DNA from 3 places in the Sedimentibacter sp. MB35-C1 genome. Region 2 is predicted to be linked to each of the others. Evidence: riboswitches for the same ligand, from Rfam matches in the RefSeq annotation. Region 2 holds a riboswitch; each other region holds the start of a gene.
What was found. Region 2 has a riboswitch for glycine ahead of gcvT (glycine cleavage system aminomethyltransferase GcvT). Riboswitches for the same ligand answer to the same signal wherever they lie in the genome.
Positions count from the first base shown of each region.

Region 1: another riboswitch for glycine. It lies ahead of RBQ61_RS12200 (GrdX family protein); the one in region 2 lies ahead of gcvT (glycine cleavage system aminomethyltransferase GcvT).
Region 3: another riboswitch for glycine. It lies ahead of RBQ61_RS12155 (ACT domain-containing protein); the one in region 2 lies ahead of gcvT (glycine cleavage system aminomethyltransferase GcvT).

Region 1 is NZ_CP133188.1:2,548,545-2,554,889, reverse strand. Features, by position in the region: gene RBQ61_RS12225 (Na/Pi cotransporter family protein) at 1-533, shown strand, start outside; gene queG (tRNA epoxyqueuosine(34) reductase QueG) at 656-1,747, shown strand; gene RBQ61_RS12215 (DUF503 domain-containing protein) at 1,744-2,025, shown strand; gene nth (endonuclease III) at 2,025-2,669, shown strand; gene trmL (tRNA (uridine(34)/cytosine(34)/5-carboxymethylaminomethyluridine(34)-2'-O)-methyltransferase TrmL) at 2,697-3,167, shown strand; glycine riboswitch at 3,366-3,472, shown strand; gene RBQ61_RS12200 (GrdX family protein) at 3,656-4,015, shown strand; gene RBQ61_RS12195 (glycine/sarcosine/betaine reductase component B subunit) at 4,043-5,323, shown strand; gene grdB (glycine reductase complex selenoprotein B) at 5,340-6,345, shown strand, end outside.
Region 2 is NZ_CP133188.1:1,086,493-1,092,837, forward strand. Features, by position in the region: gene RBQ61_RS04975 (M42 family metallopeptidase) at 1-563, shown strand, start outside; gene RBQ61_RS04980 (AEC family transporter) at 581-1,519, shown strand; gene RBQ61_RS04985 (TrmH family RNA methyltransferase) at 1,530-2,243, shown strand; gene RBQ61_RS04990 (hypothetical protein) at 2,480-2,743, shown strand; gene RBQ61_RS04995 (flavodoxin domain-containing protein) at 2,781-3,269, opposite strand; glycine riboswitch at 3,501-3,599, shown strand; gene gcvT (glycine cleavage system aminomethyltransferase GcvT) at 3,711-4,805, shown strand; gene gcvH (glycine cleavage system protein GcvH) at 4,834-5,208, shown strand; gene gcvPA (aminomethyl-transferring glycine dehydrogenase subunit GcvPA) at 5,219-6,345, shown strand, end outside.
Region 3 is NZ_CP133188.1:2,537,062-2,543,406, forward strand. Features, by position in the region: gene pgk (phosphoglycerate kinase) at 1-110, opposite strand, end outside; gene gap (type I glyceraldehyde-3-phosphate dehydrogenase) at 199-1,206, opposite strand; gene RBQ61_RS12145 (sugar-binding transcriptional regulator) at 1,250-2,275, opposite strand; gene rpoN (RNA polymerase factor sigma-54) at 2,545-3,960, opposite strand; glycine riboswitch at 4,236-4,326, shown strand; gene RBQ61_RS12155 (ACT domain-containing protein) at 4,469-4,738, shown strand; gene RBQ61_RS12160 (PFL family protein) at 4,748-6,106, shown strand; gene grdD (glycine/sarcosine/betaine reductase complex component C subunit alpha) at 6,239-6,345, opposite strand, start outside.

The DNA of each region.
Region 1 (6,345 bases), 1.5 Mb from region 2:
AAAACAATGAGGAATTGGCATATAAGGTCTTTGAACTTGAAAAAAAGGTTAACGAGCTTTGCAGAGCCACACTGGAATACTTAGTCAAGCTTGATAAGGTATCGATGACAAATTATGAAAAAGACAAAGTGGTTGTACTTATAAATGCTTTAAATGATATTGAAAGAGTTGGGGATCATGCTGACAACATTGGCGAACTTGTACTTTACAAACTAGAAAATAATGTTAATTTTTCGGACGAAGCCAGTGACGAAGTTAGAGAAATGTTTGATACTGCAATGTTTGTCTATAAGTCAACGCTGGACGCGATACAAACTATAGATAAAGAAGACTGTAACAAGGTTATTGTAAATGATAAAAAAATTGATGTAATGTATAAAAATTTAAGAAAAAATCATATAGAAAGATTAAATACTTATGTATGCGAACCAAATGCCGGAGTCATATTCCTTGATATCATAGGGAATTTAGAGAGAATAGGAGATCATGCATCAAATATAGCGGAATCAATACTTGAAGCAATTGCAAAATAAATGAGTTAAAAAGCCCTGAGGGGCTTTTTTTACATAAAAAATATGTTATAATCAATATGTAATATGTAAAATAAAACAGTTAATTTGAACAAAAGGGAAGCCGGCAGAAAAGGGATAATTATATGAAGCAAAGAATTATAGAAATTGCAAATTCTTTAGGAATAGAAGAAATAGGATTTACGTCTGTTTTAAATTACAGCTACTTATCAGATCTTTTATCGGATAGGCTTAATAAAGGATATAGTTGTGAATTTGAAGAACAAAATATAAATAAAAGAATTGACGTCAGAAATATTATGCCCAATTGCAAAAGTATAGTTGCTATTGCTGTGCCTTACGCTGAGGGCTATAAGAAGCCTGTTGTAAAAGACAAGGGCCTTTTGAGTGTTGTTTCGTATGGCGAAGATTACCATAAAAAATTAAGCAGCATATTGAAGAGTATAGCTGAAGAAATAAAAAAGGACATAAGTTTTGAGTATAAAATTTGTGTTGATACATCTCCGCTGATAGACAGAGAAATATGCAAAAATGCCGGAATTGGCAACTATGGCAAAAACATGCTTCTTATCAATGATAAACTGGGATCGTTTATAAACATAGGATACTTGTTGACAGATTTAGAGATACTGAGTGGCGGAGTAGCAGAAAATATTAATATTTGTGGTGCATGTAACATATGCATTGAAAGCTGTCCAAATAAAGCTTTGCAAAAAAATGGAGGTATTAACTCAAAAAAATGCGTTTCATATCTTACGCAGACAAAGGATTACATTCCTCTGGAATACAGAAAAAATATGAGAAATCAAATATACGGCTGTGACATGTGCCAGCTTGTATGTCCTAAAAATAGGAAGAATTCAGAAAAATCAGCAGACAATGATTATAGAAGTCTAGTAATTGACTTAGAAGAATTAATGAAAATGTCTAATAAAGAATTTTTGTCAAGGTATAAAAATATGTCAGGAAGCTGGAGAGGAAAAAACATCTGGAAGAGAAATGCATTGATAGCAATAGGCAATTTGAAACTTAAATCTATGTTTGAACTTGTCAGAGATGAGTTGAACAATGAATCTGACATGATAAAAATATATGCTGCATGGACTTTGACTGAATTAGACAGATCTAAATCAATGGATATACTGCATAATTTTATTAAATATGAAAATGATAAAGTTAGAGAGGAGTTTATTAAATTAGCTGGAGGCGGGGTATGATAGTAGGTACATGTGAAATAGAATTGATAATTTACGAAGCTAACTCTCTTAAGGAAAAAAGACATGTTATCAAGAGCATTATTGAAAGAATTAAATCAAGATTTAACGCATCCGCTGCAGAAATTGATTATAATGATTTATGGAACAGATCAGTAATCGGCGTTGCGGTCGTTTCTAATAAAAAGGCTTTATGTGAGTCCATGCTTTTAAAAATAATTGATTTTATAGATAACGATAATAGAGTAGAGATTATAAACCGTTATATGGAGGTTAACTGATGACAAAAGCAGATAAGGTTTATGAATTGTTAAAAGAAGACTACCCTTTTGCAAGCTGTGGATTGAACTATAAAACGCCGTTTCAGCTGCTTGTATCTACAATGCTTAGCGCGCAGGCAACTGACAAAAGCGTTAATGCATTGACTGAAAATTTATACAAGGAATATCCGGATTTAGATTCTTTTCTTAAGCTTAGTCAAGAAGAAATAGCCGAAAAAATAAAGAAAATCGGCCTGTACAAAAATAAATCAAAAAGTATCTATAACATGTGCCGTGAACTGAGGGACAAGCATAATAGTCAGGTGCCTCAAAATATGGAAGATTTGATGTCTTTGCCGGGTGTTGGAAGAAAGACGGCGTCGGTGGTGCTTGTTGAAGCGTTCAATATACCTGCTTTTCCAGTTGACACTCATGTATTCAGACTTACAAGGCGAATAGGACTGGCATCAGGTTCTACACCTGACAAAGTATCTGATGAGATGATGAAAAAGCTTCCAAAGTATAAGTGGCATTTAATGCACCACCTGCTAATTACCCACGGAAGGAACTTATGCATTGCTCAAAATCCGAAATGTGAGAGTTGCAGCTTGAAAGGCTTATGCAATTTTTATAAAGAAACAAAAAAACTAAATAGCAAGACGTGATAAAAATATATGTAACAGGAGAAAAAAATGGCATTAAACATTGTATTGTTTGAACCGGAAATACCACAGAACACAGGAAATATTGCAAGGACATGTGCAGCTACCGGCTCTAACCTTCATTTAATAAAACCTCTTGGTTTTTCAGTAAGCGATAAATATTTAAAGAGGGCGGGTCTTGATTATTGGGATCTTGTAAATATTACTTATTATGATAATTTTGAAGAGTTTAAAGAATCAATAGGCAATAAACCTGTTTTTATTTCAACTACAAAGGAAAGCAGATTTTATACAGACGTTGTGTACGAGGATGAATGCTACATTATGTTTGGAAAAGAAACAAAAGGCCTTCCGGATTATATACACGAGGAATATATTAATACAAGAATAAAAATACCGATGATAGATAATGTACATGCAAGATCGTTGAATTTGTCAAATTCTGTAAATATTGTAATGTACGAAGCCTTAAGGCAATTGGGATTTTATGATATGATTTGATATAAAAAATACATAGTGTTATTCTTTAGACAATGTTAAAAATTTAATAAGCTTTATGCGTTTTTCTTGTTTACTAATTTAAGTCAAACGCCTAATTTCAGAAGAATTAAAGGTTTTCATATTCTAATAAAAAAATTTATAAATAGTACTTGATTTATTAAAAATTATTATATATAATTAAAACAAATAAATATTTGAATGACGTTTGCGGGAGAGACTGTTATGTTATTAACAGCGCCGAAGGAATAAATAAAATATTAGCCATATTTTATGATGATCTCAGGCAAAAGGACCGCAAACTGACAAAACTCTGAAAAGCGTAAGCACCGAAGGAGCAACTCTTATATAGAGAAGAGGAATCTCTCAGGTTTGTAACAGAGCAGAAGGCAGAATGAATTTATTATGCTTTCTGCTTTTTTATTCGGCTTTTACAACATAATAATGACATAATTTTCAAGAATAAAAATCTTCATTTTAAGGATGAAACTATGATAATTACGAATAATGATTGGGTATACAATAAGCACAAGGATACATACAGTGTAATTTATATAGTCGGAAGCTATAGAGATGTATTGGTCAAAACAAGGGACAAGATACATGAAGGGTACGAGCTTTTAACACATCCTTTGTCGAGCAGTTTAAAACCAAATGAAACGCCTTATAAATCTGTGATAATTGCAGATAATAAGTCTGAGTTGAATTACGATTCTGTTTACATTATAGAAAATTCAATAGTGACATATGACAGATTTAATAAGAACAAGCTCATCAATCTAACTGAAAAGATTGAAAATGATTTTAAATTAATTGATTTAACAGTGCTTGAAAGCGCGTTAAATATATAACCATGAATAATTATGGAGGTGAGTGTTTTGAAATTAGAATTAGGCTATGTTTTTATTAAGGATATTCAGTTCGCTGAACATTCTAAGGTTGAAAACGGAACATTGTATGTGAACAAAGATGAAGTAAAAGCATTAATTCTAGAAGAACAAAATTTTAAGTCAGCGGAAATTGAATTGGCTAGACCTGGCGAAAGTATTAGAATTATGCCCGTTAAAGATGTTATTGAACCGAGGGTAAAAGTTGAAGGTGCCGGAGGAATTTTTCCTGGAATGCTCAATAAGGTTGAGACTGTAGGCTCAGGCAAGACAAATGTTTTAAAGGGAGCTGCTGTTGTTACTACAGGAAAAATTGTTGGATTCCAGGAAGGTATCATAGATATGGATGGATCTGGCGCTGAGTATACTCCTTTTTCTAAACTAAACAATTTAGTGGCGGTATGCGAACCTATTGATGGATTAAAACAGCATGAACATGAAAAAGCTCTTAGATTTGCAGGATACAAAGTAGCAGCATATTTAGGAGAACTTGCTAGAACTTTAACACCAGATGAAGTACATACTTTTGAGACTCCTAATTTAGTTGAAGGAATAAAACTTTATCCTGAACTTCCTAGAGTAGCTTATGTATTAATGCTTCAGAGTCAAGGATTGATGCACGATACATATGTTTACGGAGTAGATGCTAAACAATCATTGACAACAATGATTTACCCTACAGAAATTTTTGACGGTGCAATTGTGAGTGGAAACTGTGTTTCTGCATGTGATAAAAACACCACATATCATCATTTAAATAATCCTGTAATTCACGATTTGTTTGAAGAACATGGGAAAACATTGAATTTTGTTGGAGTAATAATAACAAATGAAAATGTATACCTTGCTGACAAGGAAAGATCATCAAACTGGAGTGCAAAACTTGCTGAACTTTTAGGAGTTGACGGCGTTGTAATATCTCAGGAAGGCTTCGGTAATCCGGATACAGACTTGATAATGAACTGTAAAAAGATAGAAGCTAAAGGCATTAAGACTGTAATAATTACGGATGAATATGCTGGTAGAGACGGTTCATCACAATCTCTTGCCGATGCAGATGCAAGTGCTGATGCTGTGGTAACAGGAGGTAATGCAAACGAAGTAATAGAACTCCCGGCTATGGATAAAGTAATCGGCTATGCTGATGTAGCTGATATTATTGCAGGAGGTTTTGACGGAAGTTTACATAAAGATGGAAGCATTACTGCGGAGCTTCAGGTAATAACAGGAGCTACAAATGAAATGGGCTTCAACAAATTGAGTGCGAGATAGGAAGGAGGAGAAAATAATGCTAAAAGTTGTTCATTATATAAATCAATTCTTTGCAAATATAGGCGGAGAAGAAATGGCTCACATTCCTGCTGAATTAAGAGAAGGCATCGTAGGACCTGGATTAGCTTTCCAGCAAGCATTCAAAGATGAAGCAGAAATAGTTGCAACTGTTGTATGCGGAGACTCATACTTCAATGAAAACCTTGAAGAAGCAAAGAACAATATTATTGAAATGGTAAAAAAATACAAACCAGACTTGTTTATAGCAGGGCCGGCTTTCAATGCAGGAAGATATGGAGTTGCATGCGGAACTATTGCTCAGGCTGTAAAGGATGAACTGGGAATCCCTGTACTAACGGGTATGTATATAGAAAATCCAGGTGCAGATATGTTTAAAAACAGTCTGTATATTGTTTCAACAAAGAATTCTGCTGCAGGTATGAGAGATGCTGTCAAGAAAATGGCACCATTGGCACTGAAACTTGCTAAGAAAGAAAAAATAGGTGCATCTATTGAAGAAGGTTACATGCCAAACGGTATAAGAGTTAACTTTTTCGATAAAGAAAGAGGATCCAAGAGAGCAGTTAAAATGCTTCTTAATAAGCTTAGCGGCAAGGAATATGTTACAGAGTTCCCTATGCCCGACTTTGACAGAGTAGAACCGAATCCGGCTGTTAAAGATATAACAAAATGCAAAGTTGCACTTGTTACATCAGGCGGTATTGTTCCAAAAGGAAATCCTGACCATATTGAGTCATCAAGTGCTTCAAAATTCGGTAAGTATGATATTGAGGGTGTTATGGACTTAACCGAAGAAACATTTGCTACAGCACACGGTGGATATGACCCGGTTTATGCTAATCAAGATCCAGACAGAGTGTTGCCAGTTGATATATTAAGAGAATTTGAAAAAGAAGGTAAGATAGGCAGCCTTCACAGATATTTCTATACAACAGTTGGTAACGGTACGGCAGTTAAAAACGCAAAAGCATTTGCAGCTGAGTACGCTCAAGAACTAAAAG
Region 2 (6,345 bases):
TGGAAATAGGCTCGGGTGATTTTATTTCCATAGATCCGAAGTTTATAATAACGCCTTCAGGTTTTATTAAATCAAGATATCTTGATGACAAGGCAGGAACGGCGTGTGCATTAAGCTTGATGGAAATGTTTAAAAGACTTGGAACAAAACCGAATACTAATGTCAAAATTATAGTTTCATCTTATGAAGAAGTCGGTCATGGATGCTCTAACATACCAGATGATGTAGATGAGCTTGTAGCAATTGATATGGGGTGTATAGGTCTTGATTTATCTTGTACAGAGCATGACGTATCAATTTGTGCCAAGGATAGTTCAGGTCCGTATGATTATGATATTACCAATAAATTAATGGGGATGGCTAAAAAGCATAAATTAAATTATGCAGTAGATATATACCCGATGTATGGCTCGGACGTATCCGCTTCTTTAAAGGGCGGAAATGATATAAGAGGAGCTCTTATCGGTCCGGGGGTTCACGCTTCGCACGGAATGGAAAGAACTCATATTGAAGGTATAGAAAATACTATTAAACTAATTTATGCATATTTGACAGAGCAATAAGATAGAAAGGACTTGATGTGGAAAATTTATTATTCTCAATCAATGTTGTATTGCCAATATTCTCTCTGATGATGATAGGATATTTTCTGAGACAGATAAAAATATTTGACAAAGATTTTCTTGTGAAGGCAAACAATTTTGCATTTAAAGCGCTTCTTCCGGTGCTTTTATTTAATAATATATATAAGAGTCATATTTCAGATTCGGTTAACATACGTTTGATTCTGTTTGCTATAAGTATAGTTTTGATTCTGGTAGGCATAATGTTTATAGTGGTTCCCAAATTTGAAAAGGAAAAAAGAAACCGCGGCGTAATAATACAGGCCATATATAGAAGCAACTTTGTGCTTTTCGGTGTTACGCTCAGCAAGAATATTTTTGGAGATGCTAACCTGGAAGTTGTTACAAGCCTTACTGCAGTAATAATACCGTTGTTTAATTTTCTGGCCGTAGTAATATTGGACTGGTATTCAGAAGTAAAGAGTAATTTATTAGATACTGCCGTAAATATAGTTAAGAATCCGTTAATAATAGGTTCTGTTCTTGGCATCGTATTTTCTATTTTTGGCATAAGGCTTCCGGGTTTTGTGGAAAATGTGGTGTCTGATGTAGCAGGAATGGCTACGCCGCTTGCTTTGATGGTGCTTGGCGGTGAGATTGAAATCAAAAATTTATCAAAAAATATAAGGCATATATATTTTGCCGCATTTGGCAGACTTATACTATTTCCGGCAATTATACTTATTGCCGCAGTATTGCTTGGCTTTAGGGATGTTGAACTTGGAGCGCTACTAAGCATGTCTGCTCCGTCATGTGCTGTTTCAAGCTATACAATGGCGCAGCAATATGATTGTAACTATGAATTGGCCGGACAGCTTGTATTTGTTACTACTATGATATGTCCTTTGACTATATTCATGTTTATATATTTATTGAAGACTTTTGCTCTAATTTAAGGAGAATTAAATGGATATAAAAGCGTATAAAAAGGGCTTTGAGCATTCATATACATTTGGTATGTTTCCAACCGTTGAACTGATAAAATTCCGGCCTGAAGCAGTTGTAAAGGTGCTGGTTAGCTCTAATTATAAATCGGAATCGGATGCCGATATTTTTGAAATTTGCAGAAGGTACGGCGTGAAGACAGAAGTTGCCGATAAAGCGATAAGACGAATAAGTGACAAGGAAAATAATTTTGTTGTTGGTGTGTTTTCCAAATACCAATGCCGGTTGAATGCAGAAGCTTCGCATCTAGTTCTGGTTAATCCGGGAAATATGGGAAATATGGGAACAATTATACGAACGCTGACAGGTTTTGGGTTGAGCAACCTGGCAGTTATAAGTCCCGGCGTCGATATATTTGATCCAAAAGTGGTCAGAGCTTCGATGGGTTCTCTGTTCAGAATAAATTTTAAATATTTTGATAGTTTTGATGAATATAAAGATGCGTATAATAATAGAAGAATTTATACATTTATGTTGGACGGAGCAAAGACACTAAAGGATGTTAGGCATGATGAAAACGAGCTGTTTTCTCTTGTTTTTGGAAATGAATCCACAGGACTGGATTCAAGCTTTTCTTCTGCAGGTACAAGTGTGTTTATAAAGCATACCGACAGGATAGACTCCCTAAACTTAACCATAGCTGCCGGAATTGCAATGTATCATTTTTGCAGTTAGATTTATTGTAAAAAAATACTTTGAATTCAATAAAAAGGATAAATAATTCATCGCCAAATGTTAATAATATATTTGAGGCAGCAAATTGTAATAACTGTCTTTAATATGTTGATTGAAGGTGATCGATCATTACGAACAATAATAGCAAAAATTCAAATAACGATTCATTGTTATTGAATTGGGAAGAACAGTCAAAATTAGACAGCCAACAAAACTTAAGGGAGCAGATGAAGCGAATGAATAATAATTTCCAAAATAAGAATGAAACCAACAGATTTGAAAACAAGAATAACAATAATTTCGAAAACAAAAATAATAACAAAAACAATAACAACAGATTTGAAAACAAAAACAACAACAGGTTAAACAATCGTGAGAACAATAGATTTGATAACCGCGAAAATAACAATCAAAACAATAATCAAAATAATAATAATCAAAACAATAACAACAGAAACAATAACAACAGAAACAATAACAACAATAATGACTTTAGATAACACTAAAAATAAGAATGGCAACTTAAAAATGCCATTCTTATTTTTTTGATTGTAATATATCACTTGCCATTGTCTGTATACTTTCGTAATCTATTTCTGTAAATTTTCGGCTTTCTAATTTGAAATTTTTTTGAACGGTTTTAATAATTAATCGATCAAACAATTTATGGGGCTTAACTTTTAATTTTCCTCCGAAGCATTGGATTGATATGGATTTGTTCAATAGTTTCTTTGGGAAATTATGAAGTAGGTATTGATTAGCTTTTTCTGGGAAACCGCAACACAAATATATGGCAGTGTTTTTTTTCATAAGTACTTCTAAGTTATGTCTGATAAAATTTACTACTGAAGAATGTATGTTGTTAAATCTTATACAACTTCCTATTATAATGGTATCATAGCCAGATATGTCCGGGCTTTCTTTAGTTAAATTTACTACATGAGAACCAGGAAGTTTTTCAGACAGTAACTTCGCGCATTCTGAAGTAGTGCTGTTATTGCCTGCATATGTTATTAAAATATTCATTTTCCACTCCATATATTGATATATATAAAATAATAATAGTTTAGCAGATAAAAGTCAAGAAGTATATATTGATATAAAGTTATCATAAATATGCGGACAATAGCTCTCTTAAAAGTAGTTTTTTTCACGATACAAAAACTGTTGACTCTTTGGAATTAAAGTTTTATAATATGGTTAAAAGTAACAAATAAAGGTTTATCAGTAAGAATAAAAATACGCAAGTATAATTGTATGAAAAGCTTTGGAGAGACCCCGAAGGGGGAGCCGAAGAAGCAAGTCGCACGTGTCGAGTGCGATGAAACTTTCAGGCAAAAGGATGAAGCTTGGACAATTCTCTGAATAACAAAGATTAAGACAGAGGTAATGACATTGGTTATTATCGCTGTCTTTTATTTTAGGCATTATTATATGTCAAATGAATAATTGAAAAGGAGTGATTTAGTGAAAACGACACCATTATATGAAAAGCATTTAGAATTAAAGGGTAAAATAATTGACTTTGGCGGTTGGAATCTTCCTGTGGAATATTCGGGGATAATTTTGGAGCATGAGGCAGTTAGAAGTAAGGCGGGATTGTTTGATGTGTCTCATATGGGAGAGATAACAGTCAAAGGTGAAGATGCGGAAAAATATCTGCAAATGATTGTTACTAATGATATTTCTGTTCTTGCGGATAATCAGATAGCATATACAACAATGTGCTATGAAGATGGTGGAGTAGTAGATGATTTGCTGGTGTACAAATACAGCAGTACTGATTATTTGCTTGTTGTTAACGCTTCGAACACTGAAAAGGATTATGAGTGGTTGAATAATAATGCGTTAGGGAATATAAAAATTAAAAACGTATCGCTTGATTATGCTCAGCTTGCTCTTCAAGGGCCTGAAGCACAAGCGATTTTACAGAAGCTTGTAAATGAAAATTTAGACGAAATAGAATTTTATCATTTTAAAAGCGACGTGAATGTTGGTGGAATAAGTGCTTTGTTATCACGAACAGGATATACCGGAGAAGATGGGTTTGAACTTTACTTCGCTTCTTCCGAAGGGCCTAAGATGTGGGATATGCTTCTTGAGGCAGGAAAGGAAAACGGAATAGTTCCGGTGGGACTGGGAGCAAGAGATACATTGAGATTTGAAGCGGCTCTTCCTTTATACGGTCACGAAATAGATAAAGATGTAACGCCTCTGGAGGCTGGCCTGGGTTTTTGCGTAAAATTATCAAAGAATAATTTTATAGGAAGGAATACCTTATCAGAGCAAAAGGCATCAGGATTAAAAAGGAAACTTGTGGGATTTGAAATGCTTGGAAGGGGAATTCCAAGGAATCGATACGAAGTGCACTCAGACGGTAAAAAAATAGGCTATGTAACTACAGGGAGCTATTCGCCTACTTTGAAGAAAAATATAGGTCTTGCATTAGTAGATGCAGAATATGCAAAGGAAAAAACACCTATTGAGATTGTCATAAGAAATAAAAATGTAAAAGCTGAAGTTATTAAAAAGCCATTTTATACAAAAAAATATAAAAAATAATGAAAATATAAAAATAATGGAGGGCATTATGAAATTATTAAAGGAATTAAAATATGTAGAATCACATGAATGGGTGAAAGTAGAAGGAAGCAAGGCTTATATAGGTATAACAGATTATGCTCAGGATCATTTGGGTGAAGTGGTGTACGCTGAACTTCCTGAAGTGGGTGCAACTGTTGAAAAGGGAGACCAATTTGTAGTTCTTGAATCAGTAAAGGCTGCATCAGATGTTTATGCTCCGCTTTCAGGCACTATAGTTGAAGTCAATGAAGAGCTTGCAGACAGCCCAGAAAAGATAAATGAATCACCGTACGATGCATGGTTTGCTGTTATAGAAATGTCCAATCCAGATGAAACACAATCTCTGCTTACGTCAGAAGACTACGAAAAAATATGCGAGTAAGGAGGAACGAATGACAAGATATATAGGAAATACTAATAATGACCAAGAGCAGATGCTTAAAGAAATGGGATATGATAGTATCGAGTCTCTATTCAAGTCAGTTCCTCAGTCGGTAATGCTAAAAACAAATTTGGATATTCCAGAGGCGGTATCTGAAATGGAGCTTGTAGAGAAGATGAAGTTATTAGCAAATAAAAACTGTAATCTTGATGACTATACATGCTTTTTAGGTGCAGGTGCCTACGACCATTATATTCCGGCGGTTATAGATCACTTAATTTCACGCCAGGAGTTTTATACAGCGTATACTCCATATCAGCCAGAAATAAGTCAGGGGACACTGCAGGCCATTTTTGAATATCAGACGTTGATAAGCGAATTGACAGGCCTTCCTGTTGCAAATGCTTCGTTGTATGATGGTGCTACTGCATTGACAGAGGCAGCAATCATGGCATGCGAAGCTACGAAGAGATCCGAGGTTATAATTGCATCAAATGCTCATCCTGAAAGTATAAAAGTGCTTAAGACATACGCGCAGTTTAGAGATATTACGGTAACTGCTGTCGGATATAAAGACGGACAAATTGATTTGGATGATTTAAAAAATAAAATTAATGAAAACACGGCCGCTGTAATTATTCAGAGCCCTAACTTCTTTGGAATTATTGAAAATATAAAAGATATAGCAGATATAGCTCATGAAAATAAGAGCCTGCTAATAGCCAGTGCTGATCCAATATCGTTGGCATTGCTGAAAAGCCCTGGGGAATTGGGAGCTGACATAGCTGTAGGCGATGGACAGTCACTGGGAAATCCACTAAGCTTCGGCGGACCTTACCTAGGATTCATAGCAGTTACAAAAAAACTTATGAGAAAATTGCCTGGCAGAATTGTAGGAGAGACTGTTGATAAGGATGGGAACAGAGGCTTCGTTCTTACACTACAGACGAGAGAACAGCACATAAGAAGGGAAAAAGCGACTTCTAACATTTGCTCAAATCAATCATTAAATGCTTTGACTGCCGCTATTTACCTAACGCTTATGGGAAAAGAAGGATTAAAGGAAGTTGCCAACCTTTGCGTACAGAAAGCGCATTATACATATAATGAATTAATTGGAACGGGAAAATTCAGTTC
Region 3 (6,345 bases), 1.5 Mb from region 2:
CTTATGTCATCAGTTATATTTCTGTTTTCATCCAAGGGAACATTGAAATCACATCTTACTAAAACTCTCTTGTTCTTAACATCAATATCTCTTAAAGTTTTTTTGTTCATACAATCCTCCATAACAATAGCTGAACCTCAGAAGAACATCAGCAATATTAATTTCGCTGTTATTCACTCTCGTTCAGCTATAGTTTAATTATTTCATTGATCCCCAGTACTTAGCAAGTCTTACTAATTGGGCAGTAAACGACATTTCATTGTCATACCATGTTATAAGCTTAATCATTTGTTTTCCGTCACGTTCAAGTATTTGAGTTGATAACGCATCAAATATACTTGCATAATGGCTGCCTATAACATCACTTGAAACTATTGGATCTTCTGTGTAAGCCAATGTTTCATTAGATGCTTCCTTAACAGCTTTATTTATTTCTTCAACTGTAGTGTTTCTTTTTAATTCAACAGTTAAGTCTACAACAGAGCCTGTAACTGTAGGAACTCTAAGAGCTATGCCGTCTAATTTTCCTTCTAATTCAGGCAGAACTTTTCCAACAGTCTTTGCCGCACCAGTTGCTGTAGGAACGATGTTCGCTGCTGCTGCACGACCTCTTCTTGCCATAATTCCCTTCTTATGTGAGTTATCATGGATGTTCTGGTCATTTGTGTATGCATGAACAGTTGTCATTAAACCTTTTTCAATTCCAAATGAATCATTTAATACTTTTGCCAGAGGAGCCAGACAGTTTGTTGTGCAGGAAGCTGCTGATATTACAGTTTCAGTTCCGTCAAGTATTTCATGGTTAACATTGTATACGATTGTTTTCAAATCTCCTTTTCCAGGAGCTGACAACAATACTTTTTTAGCTCCAGCTCTGATATGAGCCTGTGCTTTTTCAGCATCATTAAATTTACCTGTGCAGTCTATTACAAGATCAATATCAAGTTCTTTCCAATTGCAGTTTTCAGGATCCTTATTGCTCGATGTAATAATTTCATTTCCATCTACTATCAATGCATTTTCATTGTATGTAATTTTGTCCGTCATAAAGTTTCCGTGAGCTGTATCATATTTCAGCAGATAAGCCAATGTCTCGGCACTTGAATTTGTATTTATTGCCATTACCTTAAAATTGCTATCCTGTGTCATTAGCCTTAATGCAAGCCTTCCGATTCTTCCAAATCCGTTAATTGCTACTTTTACCATATTATCCTCCAATTATAAATATAATTAATTTAGTTATTCTTATCTATAATTCTAATATCCTTTTTGCAGCTGCTTCATCTGTAATAAGGATAAAATTATTATTAAATTTAGAAATTGAATAAATAGCTTCCGCCTTAGAGCTTCCGCCGGCAACACCTACTGCGTTTTTTATTGACCTGAAGTTATCCATGGTTATTCCCACAGAGTTAGTGTGCATTTTTACATTGCCGTCTTTGTCGAAAAAATATCCAAAAGCCTCTGCAGTTAATCTCTCCGACTCAATTATATTAAAAACACGTTTGTCTGATTTTCTTCTTATTGCCATATCTCTGGCATTACCAAGTCCGAAAACCAACAAGTCTATTCGCTGAATGTCTTCAAGAACATCGTTTATAAGCTTATTATTTTTTAATATGCCTAATTCTGTTTCATCCAGATTATCCGGAATGTGCAAAAGCTTGTATGAAGCATCCAGTTTTTCGGCTAAATTAGCAGCAATGGTATTTGCCTGTATCTCAAGTTCCTCGCTTAATCCGCCTCTGGCAGGAAGAACTAAAAGATTTCTAATTCCTTTTTTTCTCTTCATCTGATTGACTACGCACGCCATTGTGGTTCCGCCTGATATTCCTAAAACTGTATCATTTCTTATTAGATCCTTTACAATTTCAGCAGCTTTTTTACCAAGGTCAATAAATGTAAAGCTGTCCTTATCCGCATCTCCGGAAACCACCGCTACTCTTTTAAGTCTTAGCTTTTCCATAAGTTTTAATTCTATTTCAGACAAATTTTTAATATAATAAAATGTATTATGTATATCTGAAAGCAAGCTTAAGCCCATTCCGGTCAAGCTTACTCCGGCAGCCTGAATATCAAGCAAATCCATTTCCTTTAATTTATCAATTTCTGCACGCATAATCCTTTCAGAAATTCCAAGTTTTGCTGATAAGTTTCTTCTGCCAATCGGCTGAAAAGTGCTTATAATTTTAAGAATTTCATATCTCTTCATTAATAAATCAAAAGTTTCAGGAACTATTCTATTTTGTATTTCAAGTATTTTGTTTATATCCATACACCCTCCGGGATATAATATGTCCCATATATGCACTTTGTGTCCCTAGCATCATTTTACCATATTTCTCTTATATTGCAATACTAATTTAAAATTTTTTGAATTTTTAATTTGATAAAAAAAGAAATGTTAAAAAGAAATGTGTTATACTATTACGATTTGTATGCTCAAATATGTTCTACAGTTAAAATTATATCACACTAAATAATTTATGTACAGCAAAAAATAAAAAAGAGCGTACGTAATTGTACGTTCTGATTTATGCTTTATCAAAACCTTCTTCTCATTGAAGATGAAGGTATTCTCATCTCATCTCTGTATTTCGCTACAGTTCTTCTTGAAATTTTTATACCTTCGGCACTTAACATTTCTGCAATCTTTTGGTCACTCATGGGTTTTTGAGAATTTTCTCCGTTAATCAAATTTTGTATTTGAGTCTTAACACTTGTTGATGAAATTCCATCGCCTCCGGTTTCACTAATACTGCTTGCAAAGAAATATTTTAATTCAAACAGTCCTCTTGGCGTCTGAACATATTTTCCGTTTGTTGCTCTGCTTACTGTAGATTCATGCACACCAATATCGTCAGCCACGTCTTTCAACACCAAAGGCTTCAATGCCGTCTTGCCTTCTTCAAAAAATCTTCTCTGAAATTTTAGTATTGATTCAGTAACCTTGTACAATGTCATTCTTCTTTGTTCAATGCTCTTAATAAGCCACATTGATGAATTAAGCTTATCATTTACAAATTTATTTGCTTCCTTGTCGGCCAAATTGTTAATCATGCTTTTATAGTAGCTGCTTATAGTGATCGTAGGAAGATTATTGTCATTTACGATTATTACATATTCATCATTTATTTTTTCTATAGTAACATCAGGAACTATATACCTTATATTATCCGAATCTACAATGAATCCTCTGGACGGCTTTGGTTCAAGCATTTTGATTATGTCACACAGGCCTTGAACTCTCGTAACACTTATTTTTAAATCCTTCGCAATCTTTTGCACCTTGTTTAATGCAATTTCCTCCAGATAATTTTCAGCTATAATATATGCATTCTTATCCTGTATTCCTTTTTCTCTGAGCTGTATCATAAGGCATTCGCTCAAGTTTCTTGCCGCTACTCCAACCGGATCAAAAGTTTGTATCAACCTTAAAATTCTTTCTATTTCTATGACGTCTTCATTCAGCAGCAAGCTTATATCCTGAAGGGAGCATCCCAAGTACCCTTTATTGTCAAGAGACTCTATTATAAATTCACCTATTCTCTTTTCCTTGCTTGTCTTTACAGAAACCCCAAGCTGCACCATAAGATGATCTTTTAAAGACATTTTTTTTGAAGTGTAGCTTTCAAATGATTGCCTTTCATCTGAATCGGTATTTCTCTCATATGCCTTATAACTTAAATCGTCATACCTCTCTGTGACTTCCTTCCAATCGATTTCATCTTTGCTATCGTTTTTATCATAATTAGATTCATCACCCGTATTTTCTGTTGAACCAGATTCCTGATTTTTGCTGTCAGCTGATTCAAGAAAAGGATTTACCTCCAATTGCTTGTATATAAACTCCATTAACTCAACATTGTTGAATTGCAGAATTTGAATAGCTTGTCTCAATTCAGGCGTCATTATAAGCTTTTGAGTTTGTGATAAGTTTAGTTCAAAACCCATTTTCATAATATCACTCCTTGTTGATATCTATTATACCAAGTTTTATTAAAATTTCAATATTTATTATATCATTAAGCAATTATAATTATTGTACATCATTATAATTTGAATTCCTATTATTGCTTCCAGTATATCATTATACCAAAAATTTATTAATTATGCTAAACTAATTTATATTAAATTTAAAATATTACTTGATTTTTATAAATAATGAGTGTATACTGACGTCTAATAAAACATGTTGGATGAAGTTGGCGGAAGATTATAAATTAACCGTCAATGGACATAACTCTGGAGAGACTCACTTGAGCACCGAAGGGGAAAGTTACGTAATGTAATGAAACTCTCAGGTAAAAGAACAGAGATATAAAATACTAGGTATTTTTATTTTTGTTGTTAAAAGAAAGAGACTTCCAAGTCTCTTTTTTGTATTTTCGGCAGAAAGGAAGCCAATATTTTGTGTGAAGCGGTTATGCCCTGACTTTCATCCACAACTAAATATTTGGAGGACATAATGAAAGGTATAATAACAATAATAGGGAAAGACAAAACTGGCATAATTGCCGGCATTTCAACTCTTTTATCAAATTGCAGCATAAATATTCTTGACATTAACCAGACAGTAATGAGAGAGTACTTTACAATGATAATGTTGGTTGATTTAGATAAAATGAACATAGGATTCGCTGACCTGCAGCAGCACCTTAACAAAAAAGGTGATGAATTATGTATGAATATTAGAATACAACGAGAAGATATTTTTGACAAAATGTATGAAATATAAGGAGACAAAATGATTAATTATAAAAATATACTTGAAACCATTAATATGGTTGATAAATTAAAATTTGACATTAGAACTATTACAATGGGAATTTCACTTTTAGACTGTGCAGATACAGATGGTCAAAAATCCAGGAATAAAATATATGATAAAATAACGCGATTATCTGAACATTTTGTTGAAACAGCTGAAAAAACCGAAAAAGAATTTGGTATCCCCATTATAAACAAAAGAATTTCCGTAACTCCCGTTTCATTAATTGCAGGTTCATGCAATGACACCGACTATGTAAAATTTGCACAGACTCTAGACAAAGCTGCAGATACAGCCGGAGTTGACTTCATAGGAGGATACTCTGCTCTAGTTCAAAAAGGGTTTACTAAGGGAGATTTAATCTTAATAAATTCAATTCCTGAAGCTTTGGCTTCAACAGAAAAAGTTTGTTCTTCAATTAACGTAGCTTCAACTAAAGCAGGTATAAATATGGATGCAATAAAGTTAATGGGCAAAATTGTTAAAGATACCGCTTATCTTACAAGAGATAACAACAGCATTGGTTGTGCAAAATTGGTTATATTCGCAAATGCTGTTGAGGACAATCCCTTTATGGCAGGAGCATTTCATGGGCCCGGACAACCTGAAGCTTCAATAAATGTAGGCGTAAGCGGCCCCGGAGTCGTTAAAAACGCACTTGAACAAATAAGGGGTCAGGACTTCACATCAGTATGCGAGACAATAAAGAAAACAGCTTTTAAGCTTACAAGAGCCGGAGAAGTTGTTGCAAAGGAAATTTCACAAATATTGGACATACCATTTGGCATAATGGATTTATCTCTTGCTCCTACTGCAGATATAGGTGATAGTGTTGCAAGAATTCTGGAAGAAATAGGGCTTGAAAGCTGCGGAGCTCACGGTACAACTGCAGCCCTGGCACTGCTAAATGATGCCGTTAAAAAGGGAGGAATTATGGCTTCTTCAAACGTGGGAGGCTTGAGCGGCGCTTTTATACCTGTAAGTGAGGACGAAGGAATGATAAATGCAGTTAACAGAGGTTCTTTGGTCATTGAAAAACTTGAAGCAATGACTTGTGTTTGTTCAGTGGGATTAGATATGATTGCTATACCGGGAGATACAAAAGCAAGCACAATTTCTGCAATAATGGCTGATGAATGTGCCATAGGTGTTATTAATCAGAAAACAACAGCCGTAAGATTAATTCCGGTATACGGAAAAAGCCTAGGCGATACGGCAGAATTTGGAGGTCTGCTGGGCAGAGCACCAATAATGCCTGTAAGTAAATTTTCAAGCGATAAATTCATAGAAAGAGGAGGTAAAATACCTGCTCCGATACACAGCTTTAAAAATTAGAATTATCTATGCAGTGCTTTTCTTCAAATAATATGGGCAGGTGCAAGAAGCACTGCCCATAATGTTAAAAAAGTCCGTCTGCATTACGATGCCTTGCGCAGGACGAACTTTTTCAACAACCTTCCACAGGTATCAACAATCAGATTTTTCTTTAGCAATATACTCATTTTCGGCAAGAATTTCAATTGCCTTATCAATATTTGCATCATTTACTAAAATTATAGGTCCGGTACATCCCA